Regions from separate parts of the Kribbella sp. CCNWLW201 genome, predicted to be linked through region 2. Evidence: riboswitches for the same ligand, from Rfam matches in the RefSeq annotation. Region 2 holds a riboswitch; the other holds the start of a gene.
What was found. A riboswitch is a leader RNA that binds a small molecule or an ion and turns the genes downstream of it on or off. The one in region 2 is predicted to bind FMN.

Region 1 (3,372 bases), on a different contig from region 2:
GGTCATGGGGCTTTGACTCCCGGCCTTCCCTCGTCACTCCAGTCGCTTCGCTCCCTCCGCTCCTCAGTCCAGGCCGGGAGGCCCCATGACCATCGTCGACACCTCGATCGCCGATCAGCCGCGGTACGACTGCCGGGACGCGTACGTCGAGACACTCGCCGAGCTCGCGCATGCCGATCACCGGATCGTCGGGGTGGTGAACGACTCGGTCGGTTCGAGCAAGCTGAACAGCTTCCGCAAGGCGTTCCCGGACCGGTTGATCAACGTCGGCATCGCCGAGCAGGACATGGTCGGGGTGGCGTCCGGGCTGGCCAACGGCGGCCGGATCCCGTTCGTCTCGGCCGCGTCCTGCTTCCTGACCGCCCGCGCGCTGGAGCAGATCAAGGCGGACGTCGCCTACTCGAACACGAACGTGAAGCTGTGCGGGATGAGCCCCGGGGTCGCGTACGGCGAACTAGGCCCCACGCACCACTCGATCGAGGACATCGCCTGGCTGCGCGCGATCGCGAACATGACCGTGATCGTGCCGGCCGATCCGATCGAGACGGCGGCCGCGCTGCGGTGGGCAGCGGCCTCCGACGGGCCGGTGTTCATCCGGGTCAGCCGGATGAGCGTGCCGAAGGTGTACGCGGACGACTACGAGTTCCAACTGGGCAAGGCGATCACGGTCCGGGCCGGTGACGACGTGACGCTGATCAGCAACGGGACCGTGCTGTGGCGGGCGATGGCGGCGGCCGAACAGCTCGCCACCGAAGGGATCTCGGCCCGCGTGCTGTCGATGCCGACGGTGAAACCGCTGGACGTCGATGCCGTGGTCACGGCCGCGCGGGAGACGGCCGGCATCGTCACCGCGGAGGAGGCGGTGACTGGCGGCGGCCTCGGTGGTGCGGTGGCGGAGACCGTCGTACGGCATCATCCGGCGCGGGTGTCGATCCTCGGGTTCCCCGAGTTCGCGCCGACGGGGTCGGCCGGCTATCTGCTGGATCGGTACGGGCTGTCGCCGGAGGGAATCGCGGACTCCGCGCGGCAACTGCTCAAGACAGGTAAGTGACCAGGTCGGCGATCGAGATCATCGCGAGATCGTGCGTGTCGGCGAACGTCCGCAGGTCGGGCCCGGTCATCAGGGTGCCGTCGTCGTTCATCAGTTCGCCGATCACGCCGACCGGCGGCAGGCCCGCCAGCCGGACGAGTTCGACGGTGGCCTCGGTGTGACCGGGTCGCTGACGGACACCGCCCTCCACCGCCCGCAGCGGGAGGATGTGACCGGGCCGGATCAGGTCCGCGGGTTGTGCCGACGGTTCGGCCAGCACGCGGACGGTCCGGGCCCGGTCGGCGGCCGAGATGCCGGTGCCGATGCCAGAGCTCGCGTCGACCGAGATCGTGTACGCGGTCCGCAGGCTGTCCTGGTTGTCCGGCACCATCAGCGGCAGCTCGAGCCGGTCGAGGATCTCCGGCGCGGCCGGTGCGCAGACGTAGCCGCTGGTGTACCGGACCAGCAGGGCCATCAGTTCGGGGGTCGCCAGGCTCGCGGCGAAGGTCAGGTCACCCTCGTTCTCGCGGTCCTCGTCGTCGACGACCACGACGGGCCGTCCCAGCGCGATCTCGTCGACCGCTCGCTGGATGGTGTCCAAGCGGGTCTTGGTTGCGGAGCTCACGGTCGTTGTCCTCTCGGCCTGGTGCTCCGGGGCAACGACAAGCTCCGCGGGCACCTCCGACCGAACTGTCGGCAGCGCACCGCGAAGACTGCCACGTGCGTCTTCCCATCCGGACTTTCACCGTCGGTCCCGGAATTCCACCAGGTCAACCGGACCTCCTCGCGGAGGTACGGGTCGCGGACTGTCACCGCCGGCTCGGAATTTCACCGACCCCAGAGCACGTGTGGTCTTGCTTTCGTGCAGAAGTTTATCTGTAGAAACCATCCCCGGGAGTGTCATGTCCATCTCAGTCACCTGGCGCGAAATCGAGCTCACGCTGACCAGGAGCCACGAGGAGCCGTACGCCGCCGAGGTGTGGGCCGAGTTCGAGCACGAGAGCGGTACGACGCTGCGGCGGCCCGCGTTCTGGGACGGCGGTGACACCTGGCGGGTCCGCTTCGCCGCGCCCTCGGCAGGGCGGTGGACCTGGACGAGCGGCCCGGACACCGGCGAGCTCGAGGTGCGCCCCGCCGAGGACGAGGCCAACCCGTTCTACGCCCACGGCTTCTGGCGGATGTCGCCCGGCGGCCGCAGCCTGGTGCACGCTGACGGCACGCCCGCGATCCTGGCCGCGGACACCGCGTGGGCGCTGCCCTGGCGAGCGACGCCCGAGCAGGTCCGGGAGTACGCCGCCGATCGGCAGGCCAAGGGCTTCAACGCCGTACTGCTGATGACCGTCCAGCCGGACATGCGAGCCGTCGGCCCGCGGGATCGCACGCAGGAGGAGGGCTTCGACGTCGGCTTCGAAGACCTCCCCGAGGGCCACCTGAACCAGCTGAACGTCGAGTACTTCCAGTATCTCGACGAGCTGCTCCGGATCCTGGTCGACCACGGTCTCGTCCCGGTCCTGCAGCCGGTGTTCCACGGCTTCGGCTGGAAGGGCCTCGACGTCGCCGGCACCGTCGTACCGCCGGAGGAGTACGCGCGGTACTGCCGCTACCTCGTCGCCCGGTACGGCGCTCAGCCCGCGATCTACCTGGTTGGCGGAGACGGGTCGGGTCGTGAACCTCAGGTCGAGGCCGGCGGAATCGAGGTCCACGCGGTCGACTGCTACGGCCAGCCGACCGGTATCCACTACCGGCCCCACATCCATGCGAACGCTCACCAGGACGCCGACTGGCTCGACTTCCAGTGGTGCCAGACCGGTCACCAGGGCGAGCACGTGCCTGAGCGGGTGGCGGACATGTGGCGGAATCTGCCGGTGAAGGCGGTCGCGAACGGCGAACCGTCGTACGAGAACACCCAGGAGACCGGCCGGGCGGCCGGCTGGTGGCAGGGGCACGAGGCCTGGAGCAACCTGTGCGCGGGCGGGACGATGGGCGTCGTCTACGGAGCGGGCAGTCTGTGGCAGTGGCTGCTGCATCCGGACGAGCCGGGGCAGTCTGACTACTTCACCGCGCCGGGAGCCGGTTGGCGCGAGGCGGTCGGGTTCGAGGGGCCGTCGTACGTCGGCCTGGTGCCGAAGATCCTCGCCGGGCTGCCGACGACCGACATGGCGCCGGACTGGACCGGAGCGATCACCGGGCGGGCGCTGAGCGTGCCTGGCGAGCTGTTCGTGGTGTACCGGGACAACGGTGGGCCGGTGATGATCTTCGACGACACGATTCCGCTCGGCTACCGGATCGTGGACCCGCGTGACGGCTCGGTGGTGGCGACCGGCAAGCGCGACTCACCCCGG
Region 2 (3,372 bases):
GTGCCGGTCGCGTCGTCCACCTCGGTGACCGTCAGGGAGACGCCGTCGATGGCGATCGAGCCCTTCTCGGCGACGTACTTCAGAATCTCTGGCGCGGCGGAGATCCGGACGTCCTCCCAGTGCTCGGACGGCGTGCGGCTCGCGATCGTGCCGACACCGTCGACGTGGCCCTGCACGATGTGGCCGCCGAGCCGGTCATGGGCCGACACCGCGCGCTCCAGGTTGACCTGCGAGCCTTTGGTGGCCTGACCGAGGCTGGTGCGCTGCAGCGTCTCGCGCATCACGTCAGCGGTGAAGGTGCCGTCACCGGTCTCAACCACGGTCAGACAGCAGCCGTTGACCGCGATCGAGTCGCCGTGTTTGGCGTCCTCGGTCACCTTCGGCCCGCGGATGGTGAGCCGGGCCGCGTCCCCTTCCAGCAGGTCGAGCGCCTCGACGGTGCCCAGTTCCTCGACGATTCCGGTGAACATTCAGTGCGTCCTTTGTGGTTCGAGCGGCGTCAGGGTCAGCCGGACGTCGTCGCCGAGACGGGTGACGTCCGCTAGCTTGAACCGCCGCAGGTGGCCGATCGATTCCGCCCCGAGATCGCCGATCGCGGCGTACCCGGAGCCGAGCACGGCCGGGGCGACGTACGCGACGATCTGGTCGACCAACTGGGCACGGAGGAAAGCGGCGGCCAGCGTCGGACCGCCCTCGAGCCAGAGGTGCCGGATGTGGTGGTCGTCGAGCTGCCGCAGCACCTCGGCGGGATCGTGGGTGGGCAGGATCAGCGTCTGCGCGCGGTCGTTGCGGACCTTCGCGGTCAACGGGATCTCACGGTCGCCGACGACAACTCTCAGCGGCTGCCTGGCGGCGGGGACGTCGTGCTCGTCGCGGACCGTCAGCTCCGGGTCGTCGTCCAGCACGGTCTGGGTGCCGACCGCGATCGCGTCACACTCCGCCCGCTTCCGGTGTACGTCGGCCCGCGCGATCGGGCCGGTGATCCACCGGCTGCTCCGGTCCGGCGCCGCTGAGCGCCCGTCGAGCGTGGTGGCGAACTTCCAGGTGACGAATGGCCGCCCCATCCGGACGCTGTGCAGCCAGACGTGGTTGACCGCCTCGGCCTCGGTGTCGAGCACACCCTCCTCGACCTGGATGTTCTTGCTCCGGAGCTTCTCCGCGCCACCGGAAGCCTGCCTGTTCGGATCCGGTACGGCGTACACCACCCGAGCTACCCCGGCAGCGATCAGTGCGTCCGCACACGGTCCCGTCCGGCCGGTGTGATTACACGGCTCCAGCGTCACGTACGCCGTACCACCGCGGGCTCGATCACCCGCCATCGTCAGTGCTTCGATCTCGGCATGGGGGCCACCGGCAACGGCATGGAAGCCCTCACCAACCGGATGCCCGTCCCGGCCGGTGATCACGCACCCCACCACCGGGTTCGGGTGGGTGCTGCCGATGCCCTTGGCGGCCAGCTCGACCGCACGCCGCATCCAGGCGACATCGATCGGCGAAGCGTTGTTCACTCACGGTCCCTCGTCGTCACGGACGCACTCCGGGGCTCGTGACAACCGGCATGCACGCACTGCCGCCCGGGGTTGCCGCAGGTCCTGGGACTCGCGGCGGACCATTTTGGGTCCATTGCCGGACGTCAGAGCGCACCCGCCGATCGCGTGCGCCTCCCATCCGGACTTTCACCGTCGGTCCCGGAATTCCACCAGGTCAACCGGCCGCTCAACTGCTGCGGCCGGGTCGCGGACTGTCACCGCCGGCTCGGAATTACACCGACCCCGGAGCACGCGAGTGGGTTCACTCGTGCCTCAAGTGTGCCACTCCCCGCCCAACCCACCAGGAGCCAGGTCACATCTTGAGCTCCCGCCGCCTCCGCAGCGCCGGCTCCGGCGGCATCCTTCCAGTCAGGGCGAGCGCGACGGCGGCGGTTACACAGGGAGCGAGGCCCGGTCAGCGGAGCGAGCTCACACCTAGCGGAGCAGCAGCCAGGCGGCGGCTCCGAGCAGGCCAGCTGCCCCGGCAAAGCTGGTGACCGCGATCCAGCGCAGCACCCGCTTCGACCGGGTGGCCAGCCACGCATGCTCGCCGTACCCAGGTGGATTTTGCGTCCCCGCGGCTTCCGCGCTCGTCGTCAGCCCTCCGCCAGACGGGTACGCGATAAGAGTCGAGCGTGGCGACGCCTCCGGACCGGTGCGTGCGCCGACCTGCTGAGCGTCTGGGTCAGCCTGCTGAGTGCCTGGGCCAGGCTGCTGAGGGCGGGGGTCGGCCTGCTGGGTGCGCGGAGCCGGACCTGCCGAGCTCCACGAGTCGGGGAGCGGCGGAAGCTGGTCGAAGACTTCAGGTGAGTCGGGATCGTCCGCCCATGGTGTGGTGCCCGCCGGCGGCAGCACACCGCTCGCGGCGAGCAGTCGACCGGCTTCGCTCGCGGATTCGGGGCGGTCGGCCGGATCGGTCGCCGTACACCGGCGAATGAACTCGCCGAGCGGACCGTCAACGACCGGGAGCTTGCCGTCGACACCGGGACGTTCACCGGTGAGGAGCTCGACGGCCACAGCACCGACCGCATACAAGTCCTGGCGCGGATCCGGGTCCGCACCAGCCAGTTGCTCGGGCGCGAGGTACCCCGGCGTGCCGAGGATCGTGCTGTGGCGGGTCATTCGCGGTTCGTGGAGGAGACCCGCGACGCCGAAGTCGGACAGCCGGAGATGCGGCCGACCCCTACCCGTGACATCAAGCAGGAGGTTGGCCGGTTTCACATCGCGATGGACGACCCCCGCGGCGTGGACGGCAGACAACCCGTGCAGCAGTTGATCGAGGAGGACGGCCACGTACGACGGCGGGAGCGGGCCGTGATCACCGAGCAAGGTCGCCACGGACCCACCGCGGACCAGATCCATCGCGAACACGACCTTGTCGTCGTCAGCGGCCCAGCCATGCGGGGCGACAACATGCGGATGCCCGATCCGCAACGACTGCTCACGCACGAACCGCAGCAACGTCGCCGCATCATGCTGCCCGAGTACCTTGGCCGCCACGTACGCCGACCGCCGCAAATCCCAAGCCCGCCAGACCGATCCCATCCCACCGGTCCCGATCAGGTCGATCAGCCGATACCGCCCAGCAAACGCCTCCACCCGAAGAAACTACCGCCCCACCCGCCCACCCCCGCCACAGCACACCTGGATCCCGACCGCCGACAACACGTCCCAGACCGCCGGTCGACGGCCCGGGCCTCCAGAGACGACAAGCACCAACGCGACGCCGGGCCGCCCATCGAGGAGCTCCTGGAGCTGTCCCACCTGAGCATCCGCAACTACCAGCGCACCAACGGCGAAGTCATCGCCTTGCTGGTCATCGCGCCGTCCAAGGCCGATCGCG

Region 1: it holds a riboswitch for FMN, as region 2 does, so the genes downstream of both, ribB (3,4-dihydroxy-2-butanone-4-phosphate synthase) here and ribD (bifunctional diaminohydroxyphosphoribosylaminopyrimidine deaminase/5-amino-6-(5-phosphoribosylamino)uracil reductase RibD) in region 2, are expected to answer to the same signal.

Annotation. Positions count from the first base shown of each region.
Region 1 covers NZ_JBBCBQ010000001.1:648,880-652,251, reverse strand. The annotation lists gene V9K99_RS02940 (transketolase family protein) at 86-1,051, shown strand; gene ribB (3,4-dihydroxy-2-butanone-4-phosphate synthase) at 1,035-1,655, opposite strand; FMN riboswitch at 1,747-1,880, opposite strand; gene V9K99_RS02930 (apiosidase-like domain-containing protein) at 1,933-3,372, shown strand, end outside.
Region 2 covers NZ_JBBCBQ010000011.1:304,215-307,586, reverse strand. The annotation lists gene V9K99_RS35850 (riboflavin synthase) at 1-470, opposite strand, end outside; gene ribD (bifunctional diaminohydroxyphosphoribosylaminopyrimidine deaminase/5-amino-6-(5-phosphoribosylamino)uracil reductase RibD) at 471-1,508, opposite strand; FMN riboswitch at 1,652-1,785, opposite strand; gene V9K99_RS35840 (serine/threonine-protein kinase) at 1,965-3,128, opposite strand.